Regions from separate parts of the Cronobacter universalis NCTC 9529 genome, predicted to be linked through region 2. Evidence: predicted binding sites of a transcription regulator. Region 2 holds the regulator's gene; each other region holds the start of a gene.
What was found. Region 2 encodes PurR, which represses purine synthesis genes. Its sites were predicted from a motif close to CANGCAAACGTTTGCNTG; they were not measured.

Region 1: the regulator PurR is predicted to act here: its motif matches at 1,377-1,394, upstream of cvpA (colicin V production protein).
Region 3: the regulator PurR is predicted to act here: its motif matches at 1,382-1,399, upstream of AFK65_RS07095 (amino acid aminotransferase).
Region 4: the regulator PurR is predicted to act here: its motif matches at 1,246-1,263, upstream of purL (phosphoribosylformylglycinamidine synthase).

The regions. Positions count from the first base shown of each region.
Region 1 is NZ_CP012257.1:2,991,018-2,994,135, forward strand. It holds gene purF (amidophosphoribosyltransferase) at 1-794, opposite strand, end outside; gene cvpA (colicin V production protein) at 834-1,319, opposite strand; gene dedD (cell division protein DedD) at 1,552-2,274, opposite strand; gene folC (bifunctional tetrahydrofolate synthase/dihydrofolate synthase) at 2,264-3,118, opposite strand, start outside.
Region 2 is NZ_CP012257.1:1,950,426-1,953,543, reverse strand. It holds gene AFK65_RS08915 (MFS transporter) at 1-265, opposite strand, end outside; gene cydH (cytochrome bd-I oxidase subunit CydH) at 530-619, opposite strand; gene purR (HTH-type transcriptional repressor PurR) at 912-1,937, shown strand; gene punR (DNA-binding transcriptional activator PunR) at 1,956-2,867, opposite strand; gene punC (purine nucleoside transporter PunC) at 2,979-3,118, shown strand, end outside.
Region 3 is NZ_CP012257.1:1,560,668-1,563,785, reverse strand. It holds gene AFK65_RS07100 (porin) at 183-1,277, shown strand; gene AFK65_RS07095 (amino acid aminotransferase) at 1,463-2,653, shown strand; gene AFK65_RS07090 (MBL fold metallo-hydrolase) at 2,713-3,118, opposite strand, start outside.
Region 4 is NZ_CP012257.1:3,200,584-3,203,701, reverse strand. It holds gene mltF (membrane-bound lytic murein transglycosylase MltF) at 1-1,082, opposite strand, end outside; gene purL (phosphoribosylformylglycinamidine synthase) at 1,350-3,118, shown strand, end outside.

The DNA of each region.
Region 1 (3,118 bases), 1.0 Mb from region 2:
GAGTCCGGGCGCGCGAAGTAAACATACTCAAACAGGCACGGGTTGCTAACCGGATTGTCGGCGCACTGGCGCGTAAAGAGCTGGCCTTTCTCGCTGATGTACACCGCTTCGCCAGGGGCGACATCGCGCAGGAATTCAAAGCCCAGCGTATCGAGCGCCACGCTCTCGGACGCCACCATGTACTCGGCGCGGCCGTTACCGGCGTCGCGTTTGCCAAGCACCAGCGGGCGGATGCCGTTAGGATCGCGGAACGCCACCATGCCGTGGCCGATAATCATCGCCACGCACGCGTAAGCGCCGCGGATCAGGCGGTTCATCGCCGCGATGGCCGCGAAAATGTTGTCCGCTTCCAGCGGGTAGTGACGGAAGTTATCCAGCTCGCTGGCGAAAATGTTGAGCAGGATTTCAGAATCTGAGGTGGTGTTGATATGACGGCGCTTCTCTTCAAAGAGCATTTTGCGCAGTTCATGGGCGTTCGTCAGGTTGCCGTTATGGGCAAGCGTAATACCGTAAGGCGAGTTCACATAGAACGGCTGGGCTTCGGAGGCGCTGGAGCTGCCTGCCGTCGGGTAGCGCACATGGCCGATACCCATGTTGCCCTGCAGACGCTGCATGTGGCGGGCTTCGAATACATCATTCACCAGGCCGTTCGCTTTACGCAGACGGAAGCAATTATTCGCATCGATGGTGATGATGCCTGCGGCATCCTGCCCGCGGTGCTGAAGCACCGTTAACGCGTCATAAATCGACTGGTTGACCGGCATAACACCGGCGATCCCGACAATACCGCACATGTTGTCTTTTCCTCAATTCAAAGACCGCCCCCGGCACGATTACCGGGGCAGGAAACTTGACGAGCTTTGCAGATAGTCAAAGAACCATCTGATGATGAAACTGAACTGCGGGATGAGCTGCGACTTTTGCCAGTCCTCGCTTTTGGACAGGCCCGTGAAGGTATCAAGAAAGAACAGAATGGCGGCGACAATCAGCACGCCTCGCAAGGCGCCGAAACAGATCCCCAACACCCTGTCTGTACCCGACAGGCCGGTTTTCTCCACCAGCGCGCCAATCACATAGTTGACTATCGCACCGACGATAAGCGTCGCGATAAACAGCACCGCGATAGCAATCCCATTACGTACCAGTTCGTCTTCAAAGCCGGTGAACCAGACTGCCAGGTAAGTGTAGTAATGACTGGCGACAAAGAAAGCGCAGCCCCAGGTGACCAGCGACAGCGCCTCTCTCACGAACCCGCGGATGAGGCTGACCAGGCACGAGAAACCCACTACTGCAATGATGGCGTAATCTATCCAGACCATGAATGTGTCCCACGATAAAACGCCCTGACATCCGGTTCGGGGCGCATTCTAACAGAAAAAGAAAACGTTTGCGTAGGGATTTCCTTTCCACGCGTTAATAAAAAATGGCGTTGAAAAAATCTTCAACGCCATCCGTCCGTTACGCCCGCGGGCAGAAAAAGAGAGCCTGCAGCGGGCCGTCTGTGGCGCGATGCGGTTTCTCGGCGCGCCTGAGCATCAGGCGCCGGACCGCTTAATTCACGCTGTAATTCATTATCACGCCGTTCAGCCCCGACAGGCTGTTCAGCTCGCCAAGCGACGATTTTAACTTATCCTTCGACGCTTCCGGCCCTACCAGAATGCGGGTGATTTTTCCCTGCACCGGCGTGGACGGCGACGTATACGCCCGGTAACCCGCCGAGCGCAGTTTGCCGACGATTTCGTTGACTTTATCGGCGTTTTTCAGCGCGCCGAGCTGCACGACATACGCCTTGCCTGCCGGCGGCGTTTGCGGTTTCTCCGGCGGCGCGGTTTTCGAAGGCGCAGGCGCTTCGGCCTCGCTCACCATCGCGAGCTGCTCATCGGTTTTATCGCGCTGCGGTTTGCTCTGGGGCTTATCGGCAGTCCGTGTTTTCGCAGGCTCTGTCGCTTTCGGCTTCGCAGGCGTCACGGGCACTTCATCAAGATCCGCGCCGGTATCGGCAGGCAGCCGCGTGGTATCGATGGAAGAGGCCGCCGCGTTACCGGCCCTCACCTCTTCCGCGGCGCCTTCCGGCGGCTGAGACGGCAGCGCCTGCGTCGCGGCAGGCAGCATATCCGGCTCGTCGCGATCGCCAGGCTTCGGCACCAGCGGGATCGCCGCGAACTCATCCTGATAATGTTTTTTCTGGCCGTCCAGCAGCCCTGGCAGCACGATAACCCCCAGCGCCACCAGCACGATTGTGCCGACTAATCGGTTCTGAAACTTACTCGCCACCTCGTCTCCCCGCGTCCATCTCTTCCATTACCTGTGCGACGGTATGAAACGACCCGCATACCAGCACCGTATCGGCGGGCTGCGCGTCGGCCAGCGCCGCGCGCCAGGCCTGCGCCACGCTATCAAAGACAGCGCTGGCCTGCAGATGTTCCGCAAGCTCTTCGGCGCGGGCGCCGCGCGGCCCGTCCAGAGGGGCACAATACCAGCTATCCACGACCCTCTCCAGACAGGCGAGCGTTCCGGCGATATCTTTATCATGCAGCATGCCGATAACCGCCAGCACCCGCCCGGCGGATGGCGACTGCGCGAGCCGCTGCGCCAGATAGCCCGCCGCGTGCGGATTATGGGCCACATCCAGAATGATGCGCGGGGCCTCGCTCACAATCTGGAAACGCCCCGGCAGCGTGGCGCGCGCGATGCCGTCGCGGCAAGCCTGCTCGCTGACCGCAAGGCCGCTTGCGCGAAGCGCGGCGAGCGCCGTCGCCGCGTTAGGCTGCGGCACCTGCGGCAGCGGAAGATGAGTTAGCTCGCCATTGTCGTCGCTGAAGCGCCAGCCGTCGCGTTCCGTCTCATAGCGCCAGGCGTCGTTCACACACAGCAGCCGCGCGCCCTTCTCCTGCGCCACCTGCGCGATGGTGTGCGGCATATCCGTCTCGCCCACCACCGCCGGTTTGCCCGCACGGAAAATACCGGCTTTCTCCCGCCCAATGCTTTCGCGATCCGGCCCCAGCCAGTCGGTGTGATCGAGCGCGATGCTGGTGATGACCGCCACATCGCAATCCACCAGGTTGGTGGCGTCCAGCCGCCCGCCGAGCCCCACTTCGAGGATAACGACATCCAGCTG
Region 2 (3,118 bases):
GCGCCGAGAGCACATTGCCGAGCGTAAAAATCGCCATCAGGAAAATCAGCGCGCTGCGTCGCGCGCGGTGCGACAGCAAAAGCGTCATCAGCGGCGCCCCCACCATCACGCCAACCGCGTAGGCGCTGATCAGCATACCGGCGGCCGGAATCGAGACGTTGACGCCGTTGGCTATTACCGGCAACAGCCCCATCGGGGAAAACTCGGTCGTGCCAATGCCAAAAGCACCAATAGCCAGTGCCAGTAACGGGAAGTTGACTTTCATTCATTGCTCCAGAAATTTTACAACAGCGCCGGAGATGCCCGACGTTACAGCAGGATGCAGAGAGGATGGCAGTTTCAGTCAGAAAAGATAAGTGACAAAAACAGCAAAATATTATTGCACGGGTGTTAAAAAACACGCGCAAATTGTTATTAGCGAATCATAAGGGAAAAGCGTGAAAAAGAAAGGAAACGGCGGGCGAAAGGCGCTTAAGCGCAGGAATGGTATAAGAAAGCGGGAGAACGGGGACGCGCTCCCGCCTGGCGCTTAATGCAGGATGGCGGTAAAAGCGCCCGCCACAATCAGGCCCAGTACAACAAGCGTAGTGACCAGCGAAAATTTCAGATCGGTACTCATGGTATTCTCCTTAAAGACCCCATAAAAATCAGGTAGTGCGCATTTTTGCATAAACGGGCCGAAAAATCCTGCGACATTTAACCAGATATGCGTTTTCCCTCTTCCCCTTTCGGGAAAGATAAGCCAAAATTCGTCGCTACTTTATTCGGTACCGGCCATCGACCCCTCCTCACGATAAATGTCGCGTTTCCCGGCATGCCGCACGTCCCCTCGTGGCACACAGGGGTGTGTACAGGCAAACGATTAACCCGTGATTTTGCAGGGCTCAGCCAGGGGTCTGGAGTGATTATTAATGGCAACAATTAAAGACGTCGCGAAGCGAGCCAACGTTTCCACAACAACAGTCTCACATGTAATTAACAAAACCCGTTTTGTGGCGGAAGAGACGCGCAACGCGGTATGGGCGGCTATCAAAGAATTACACTATTCGCCAAGCGCCGTGGCGCGCAGCCTGAAGGTGAACCATACCAAGTCTATCGGGCTGCTGGCGACCAGTAGCGAAGCGCCCTATTTCGCCGAAATCATCGAAGCGGTTGAGAACAGCTGCTTTGCGAAAGGCTATACGTTGATCCTCGGCAACGCGCATAACAATCTGGAAAAGCAGCGCGCGTACCTGTCGATGATGGCGCAAAAGCGCGTCGACGGCCTGCTGGTGATGTGTTCGGAATACCCGGAGCCGCTACTCGCCACGCTCGAAGAGTACCGTCATATCCCGATGGTGGTGATGGACTGGGGCGAAGCGAAAGCGGATTTCACCGACTCGGTTATCGATAACGCGTTTCAGGGCGGTTATCTCGCCGGGCGTTACCTTATCGAGCGCGGCCATCGCGATATCGGCGTTATTCCGGGGCAGCTTGAGCGCAACACCGGCGTCGGGCGTTTTTCCGGCTTTATGAAAGCGCTGGAAGAAGCGGCCATCAAAGTGCCGGAAAACTGGATCGTGCAGGGCGATTTCGAGCCGGAATCCGGTTATCGCGCCATGCAGCAGATCCTCTCGCAGCCGCAGCGCCCCACCGCCATCTTCTGCGGCGGCGATATTATGGCGATGGGCGCTATCTGCGCCGCGGATGAGATGGGTCTGCGCGTGCCGCAGGATATTTCGATTATCGGCTACGACAACGTGCGTAACGCCCGCTTCTTCAGCCCGGCGCTGACGACGATCCATCAGCCGAAGGAGACGCTGGGCCAGACCGCGTTCAATATGCTGCTCGACCGCATCGTCAACAAGCGCGAAGAGTCGCAGACCATCGAGGTGCATCCGCGCCTGATCGAACGCCGCTCGGTGGCGGACGGCCCGTTCCGCGACTATCGCCGTTAATCCCCTCCGGGAGCCGTATTACTGCGGCTCCCGCAGCCACTCCTTGTTCAGCGTTTCACTGTCCCCCAGATAATCGAGCAGCCAGCGCAGCGCGGGCGAGGCATCGCTTTGTCGCCACGTCAGGCAGCAGGCGGCGTCCGGGAACGGGTTTTCCAGCGTCAGCGCATGCCACTCCCCGCTATCGAGCCACGGCTTCGCGAAGTGCGTCGGCACCATGCCGATACAGAGCCCTTCGCTCAGCGCATCGGCGGCGCAGTGCCAGTCCGGCACCACCACGCGCCGCTGGTTATCCAGCAGCCAGGTGATGCGTTTGGGCAGCGATCGCGAGGTGTCTTCCAGCACCAGCGACGGGTAATCGCGCAGCCTGTCGTCGCTGAGCGCGCCGTCGCGCTGCGCCAGCGGGTGATGATGCGCCACCACGCAGCGCCAGCTCAGCATGCCCATATCGCGAAACGCGAAGCGCCCGCCGACCGGGATCGCCTGTGTCGCGCCGATGGCGAGTTCCACGCGCCCGTCCGCCAGCGCGTCCCAGACGCCGTTAAACACCTCCTGCGACACCTGCAATTCGACATCGGAAAAGTGCCGGTAGAAATCGAGCACCAGACGGCGGGTGCGTTCCGGACGCACGATGTTGTCCACCGCGATGGAGAGCTGTCCTCGCCAGCCGTTGGCGATCTGCTGGCACTGCTGACGGGTGATCATCATTTTTTTGATGACAGAACGCCCCTCGCGCAAAAACCAGGCGCCCGCGGGCGTCAGGACCACATCGCGATGGCGGCGCTCGAAGAGCGACACCGCAAGCCACTCCTCCAGCTGGCGCACCGTATAGCTGACGGCAGAAGGCACGCGGTGCAGTTCCGCCGCCGCCGCGGTGAAGCTGCCGGTGCGCGCCACGGCGTCGACGACTTCCAGAGAATATTCAGACCACATTTTCTGCCTGCAAAATTTTTGAATGGAAACGGCAAATATTAGCGTTTCACAAGCGGGTTTGCACTCCGTACACTCCGGGCTCTTTCGCGTATTAAGAAGTGAGTCAATGTGATGCGACCTGATAAAGGATTTCTTTGCTGGCTGGCCGGGCTGAGCGTGCTCGGCTTTCTGGCGACGGATATGTACCTGCCCGCGTTCGCCGTCATCGAGGCGGATTTACACACGGCGCCCTCGGCTATCAGCGCCTCGCT
Region 3 (3,118 bases), 390 kb from region 2:
ACAATATTTCTTTTTGTTACCTGATTTAGACATTTGTAGCACTTTCCGGGTAGCGAAACGATTATATGAATGGAAAGATGCCAGACAGACACAGAAAGACACCAAACTCTCATCAATAGTTCCGTAATGAATTATTGACGGCAGTGGCAGGTGTTCAAAAAAACCAATGAGGGTAATAAATAATGATGAAGCGCAATATCCTGGCAGTGGTTATCCCTGCCCTGCTGGTAGCCGGTGCAGCAAACGCTGCTGAAATCTATAACAAAAACGGCAACAAACTGGATTTCTATGGCAAGGCTGTAGGTGAGCATCAGTGGACTACTAACGGTGACTCTAATAATGCTGATACTACTTATGCACGTATCGGCTTTAAAGGAGAAACTCAAGTTAATGACCAATTGACCGGTTATGGTCAATGGGAATACAACATGGATGCGAGCGCTCAGGAAGGTAAACAAGGCACTAAAACACGTCTGGCTTTTGCTGGCCTGAAAGCCGGTGAATATGGTTCTTTCGACTATGGTCGTAATTATGGTGCTTTCTACGATGCTCTGGCGTCTACCGATATGTTCGTTATCTGGGGTGGCGATTCTCTCGCAGCAACTGATAATTTCATGACTGCCCGTACTAATGGCGTTGCAACTTACCGTAACAGTAATTTCTTCGGTCTGGTTGACGGCCTGGCGTTGGGTTTGCAGTATCAGGGTAAAAATGAAGGTGATGGCCATGCAACTTCTCGCCAGAATGGCGATGGTGGCAGCTACTCCTTAGCTTACGATTTTGGCGAGGGCTTCAACGTAACTGCTGCATATACCAATTCTGACCGTTCTTCTAAACAAACGGAAGATGGCAAAGGTAAACGCGCTGATGGTTGGGCAACATCTGTTAAGTATGATGCAAACAATCTCTATGCTGCGGTAATGTACGGCGAATCACATAACATGACTCGTGAAAACGACGATCAGTTTGCTAACAAAACTCAAAACATCGAAGCTGTAGTTCAGTACCAATTCGACTTTGGCCTGCGTCCGTCTTTAGGCTACGTACAATCTAAAGGTAAAGACCTGTCAGCTCGTACAGCTAATAACGCCACCTTTACGGGCGGCGATAACGATCTCGTGAAGTATATTGAAGTTGGTACTTGGTACTACTTCAATAAAAATATGAACGTCTATGCAGCATATCGTTTCAACCTGCTGGATACAAACGATTATACTCGTGCTGCTGGTTTATCTACCGATGACCAAGCTGGTGTTGGTATCGTTTACCAGTTCTAATCAGCACAACCTTGTTGTCTGATAGCGAAAAAACAGGGCTTCGGCCCTGTTTTTTTATGTGTAAAAGAAAATTCTGCCAACTTTTGCGATCCACGTAACTTTTCCGGGCAAACGGTTGGCATTTTGTAAATCTCCCGTTAACCTGATAGCGAATTTCCCTTCTGAAATCACAATGGAACCTCGTCATGTTTGAGAACATTACCGCCGCCCCAGCCGACCCGATCCTTGGCCTGGCCGATCTGTTTCGTGCCGACGATCGCCCAACCAAAATTAACTTAGGCATTGGTGTTTACAAGGATGAAACCGGTAAGACCCCGGTTCTGACCAGCGTAAAAAAAGCAGAACAATATCTGCTGGAAAATGAAACCACCAAAAACTACCTCGGCATTGACGGTATTCCCGAATTTGGCCGCTGCACGCAGGAACTGCTGTTCGGCAAAGGCAGCCATATCATCAGCGATAAACGCGCCCGCACGGCGCAGACTCCAGGCGGCACCGGAGCGCTGCGCGTCGCGGCGGATTTCCTCGCCAAAAACACCGACGTCAAACGCGTCTGGGTTTCTAACCCGAGCTGGCCGAACCATAAAGGCGTGTTTAATTCCGCCGGGCTGGAAGTGCGTGAGTATGCCTACTACGACGCGGCGAACCACACGCTCGACTTTGACGGCCTGTTAAGCAGCCTGCAGGAAGCCCAGGCGGGCGACGTGGTGCTGTTCCATGGCTGCTGCCACAATCCGACCGGCATCGACCCGACGCTGGATCAGTGGGAACAGCTGGCGAAGCTGTCTGTCGAAAAAGGCTGGCTGCCGCTGTTTGACTTCGCCTACCAGGGCTTCGCCCGCGGTCTGGAAGAAGATGCTGAAGGCCTGCGCGCGTTTGCCGCCCTGCATAAAGAACTTATCGTCGCGAGCTCGTTCTCCAAAAACTTTGGTCTGTACAACGAGCGCGTCGGCGCCTGTACGCTGGTCGCGGCGGATGCCGACGCCGCGGATCGCGCCTTCAGCCAGATGAAATCTTGCATTCGCGCCAACTACTCCAACCCGCCGGCACACGGCGCGTCAGTAGTCGCGACCATTCTCAGCAACGACGCCCTGCGCGCCATCTGGGAACAGGAGCTGACCGATATGCGCCAGCGCATCCAGCGTATGCGTCAGCTGTTTGTGAACACGCTGGCGGAGAAAGGCGCAAACCGCGATTTCAGCTTTATCACCAAACAGAACGGCATGTTCTCGTTCAGCGGCCTGACCAAAGAACAGGTGCTGCGTCTGCGTGAAGAGTTTGGCGTGTATGCGGTGGCGTCCGGGCGCGTGAACGTGGCGGGCATGACGCCGGATAACATGGCGCCGTTGTGCGAAGCTATCGTCGCTGTGCTGTAATTCATCCATAAAAAGCAAAAGGGCCGCACAGTGCGGCCCTTTTTTATTGAGAGACATAATTACCAGACCGGCATTTCATCCTGCAGGAAAGGATTGTGCAGGCGCTCGTGACCGAGCGTTGACATCGGGCCGTGGCCAGGAATAAAAGTGACGTCATCGCCGAGCGGCAGCAGCTTACGCTTGATGGCATCAATAAGCTGGCTGTGATCGCCGCGCGGGAAATCGCTGCGCCCCACCCCGCCTTTGAATATCACGTCGCCGGAGACCAGCAGGCGGGACTGGGCGTCGAAAAAGACAATATGGCCCGGCGTATGGCCCGGACAGTGCAGCACGGCAAGCGTTATATTGCCGACGTTCACCGTGTCGCCTTCATTAAGCCAGCGATCTGGCGTCAGCGGCTGGCACTCATCAAGGCCAAACATGCGGCTTTGCGCAGGCAGGCCCTGCAGCCAGAACTCATCTTCT
Region 4 (3,118 bases), 1.3 Mb from region 2:
TTCAGATAGCGCGCGCCGCCGCTGATGCTCTGTTCGGCATCGAGACGGTCGGTCAGGCCCAGGCTTTGCGCCGTATTGCGGGTCAGCATCATCAGACCGCGCACGCCGGTAGGGGAGGTGGCCTGGCTGTCCCAGTGGGATTCCTGATACGAGATGGCCGCCAGCAGCCGCCAGTCGATATCGGTCGCGTATTTCTCAAAGAGCGGCTGCAGCTCCGGCAGCACGCTGTCCACGGCGCGCAGGAAACTGCGGGTATCCACGTAATCGAAATCGTTGCCGTGGCCGAGATACTTCTCCTCCAGACGCGCCAGCGTGCCGTCTTCATTGATCTGATTAAAGAAATCGAGCAGGGCGGCGGAGAGCGAATTATCGCTGCTGCGGCGGCTGAACCACGTCACCGGCTGTTCGTCGCTGAGGTCGAGCGCGACCGCGAGCTGCGGATGGACGCGCTGGAGCAAGCCGATGGCGACCGAATCGGCGATGGTGTAATCCAGCGTGCCCTGCGCCACCTGTAACATCAGCTCATTACTGCTGAGTTTCGGGTCGACGCGCCAGCTTAAGTCCGGGTATTTGGTCGCTTTGAGCTGTTCCAGCTCGCTTTGCGCCACATGGCCGGGCGCAATGGTCAGTTGCCCCTCTTTGATACTGGCGAGGCTGCGCGGACGCAGGCTGCCGACGCGGTAAACCATCTGCTGCGAGACCGAGTAGTAAATCGGGCCCGCCTGGTAGTGCTGGCTGCGCGCTTCGTTATAGACCAGGCCTGCGGCGAGCAGATCGGCCTCGTTATTGTCGAGATCGTCAAAGAGCTGATTGATGTTCTGGCGCACGGTGACTTCCAGCTTTACGCCCAGATAGTCGGCAAACGCCTGGCTTAGCTCGTAATCGAGCCCGGAGATAGTTTCACCGGCGCGGTACATGGTCAGCGGCGTGGCGATGGTACTGACGCGCAAAACCCCCCGCGCCTGAATCGCGGCGATACGGTTATCGGCTTTGCCGGACCAGGGAATGGCCGGCCATAAGGCCACTGCCAGCAGCAGGGTAACGACGCCGATGAGCAGATAATTAAGCTTTAATTTTTTCAATTAGTTAATTCTCTGCGTTGCCCCGGGGCTCAGCGAACAATCGTTAGTAAACCGTTTCGTTTGAATGGCATGGAGCGGCATTTTGCGTAACAAAGCGCCACTTGGCAACTAATTAGAGGAATCGGCCACACCAAACGTTAACGCGACGGCGGGATTTTATTTCTACGCAAACGGTTTCGTCAGCGCGCCGGATTCACTATAATGACGCCCGTTTTCCCCCTTGCGCCCACTGAGGTGCCCTCCGGCGCTTCGAAGACGAGAGATTAGATGATGGAAATTCTGCGTGGTTCGCCCGCTCTGTCGGCATTTCGTATTAATAAACTGCTGGCTCGTTTCAAAGACGCTCACCTCCCGGTGAAGACCATTTATGCCGAGTATGTCCATTTCGCTGACCTCGCCGCACCGCTGAATGCCGAAGAGCACGCGCGCCTTGAGCGCCTGCTGCAATATGGACCGAGCCTTGCGGGCCACGCGCCGTCGGGCCGACTGCTGCTGGTAACGCCGCGTCCCGGCACCATCTCTCCCTGGTCCTCCAAAGCGACAGATATCGCCCATAACTGCGGGCTCGCCCAGGTAAAACGCCTGGAGCGCGGCGTGGCGTATTACCTCGACGTTGATCCGACCGCGGGCGACGACGCCTGGCGCCATATTGCGGCTGAGCTGCATGACCGCATGATGGAGAGCGTTTTCGGCGCGCTGGAAGACGCCGCGCAGCTTTTCGCGCACCACGAGCCCGCGCCGGTACAGAGCGTGGATCTGCTGGGGCAGGGCCGCCAGGCGCTGGTGGACGCCAACGTGCGTCTGGGACTGGCGCTGGCCGATGATGAAATCGACTATCTGCATGACGCGTTCACCCGCCTGGGGCGCAACCCGAACGACATCGAACTCTACATGTTCGCGCAGGCCAACTCTGAGCACTGCCGCCACAAAATTTTCAACGCCGACTGGATTATCGACGGCGAAAAACAGCCGAAGTCGCTGTTTAAGATGATCAAAAACACCTTCGAGAAGACCCCGAATTTCGTGCTCTCCGCGTATAAAGACAACGCGGCGGTCATGGAAGGTTCTTCCGTGGGCCGTTTCTACGCCGATCATGAAGCGGGCCGCTACGCGTTCCATCAGGAACCAGCGCACATTCTGATGAAAGTGGAAACGCACAACCACCCGACCGCCATTTCACCGTGGCCGGGCGCCGCGACAGGCTCCGGCGGCGAAATTCGCGATGAAGGCGCGACGGGCCGCGGCGCGAAGCCGAAAGCGGGGCTGGTGGGCTTTTCCGTTTCGAACCTGCGCATTCCGGGCTTTGAGCAGCCGTGGGAAGAAGATTTCGGCAAGCCGGATCGTATCGTCACCGCGCTCGACATCATGACCGACGGCCCGCTCGGCGGCGCGGCGTTCAACAACGAATTCGGTCGCCCTGCGCTGAACGGCTATTTCCGTACCTATGAAGAGAAAGTGGCCAGCCACAACGGCGAAGAGCTGCGCGGCTACCACAAGCCCATTATGCTGGCAGGCGGCATCGGCAACATCCGCGCCGACCATGTGCAGAAAGGCGACATTCCGCCTGGCGCGAAGCTGATTGTGCTCGGCGGCCCGGCGATGAATATCGGCCTCGGCGGCGGCGCGGCGTCCTCGATGGCGTCCGGCCAGTCCGACGCCGATCTCGATTTCGCCTCGGTACAGCGCGATAACCCGGAGATGGAGCGCCGTTGCCAGGAAGTAATCGACCGCTGCTGGCAGCTTGGCGAGGCCAATCCAATCGTGTTTATCCATGACGTCGGCGCGGGCGGCCTGTCCAACGCTATGCCGGAGCTGGTGAGCGACGGCGGGCGCGGCGGGCGTTTTGAACTGCGCGATATTTTAAGCGACGAGCCGGGCATGAGCCCGCTGGAAGTCTGGTGTAACGAATCCCAGGAGCGTTACGTGCTGGCCGTGGCGCCCGAACAGCTGGCGCTCTTTGACGAGCTGTGCCGCCGCGAGCGCGCGCCGTACGCCGTCATTGGCGAGGCGACCGAAGCGCAGCACCTGACGCTTAA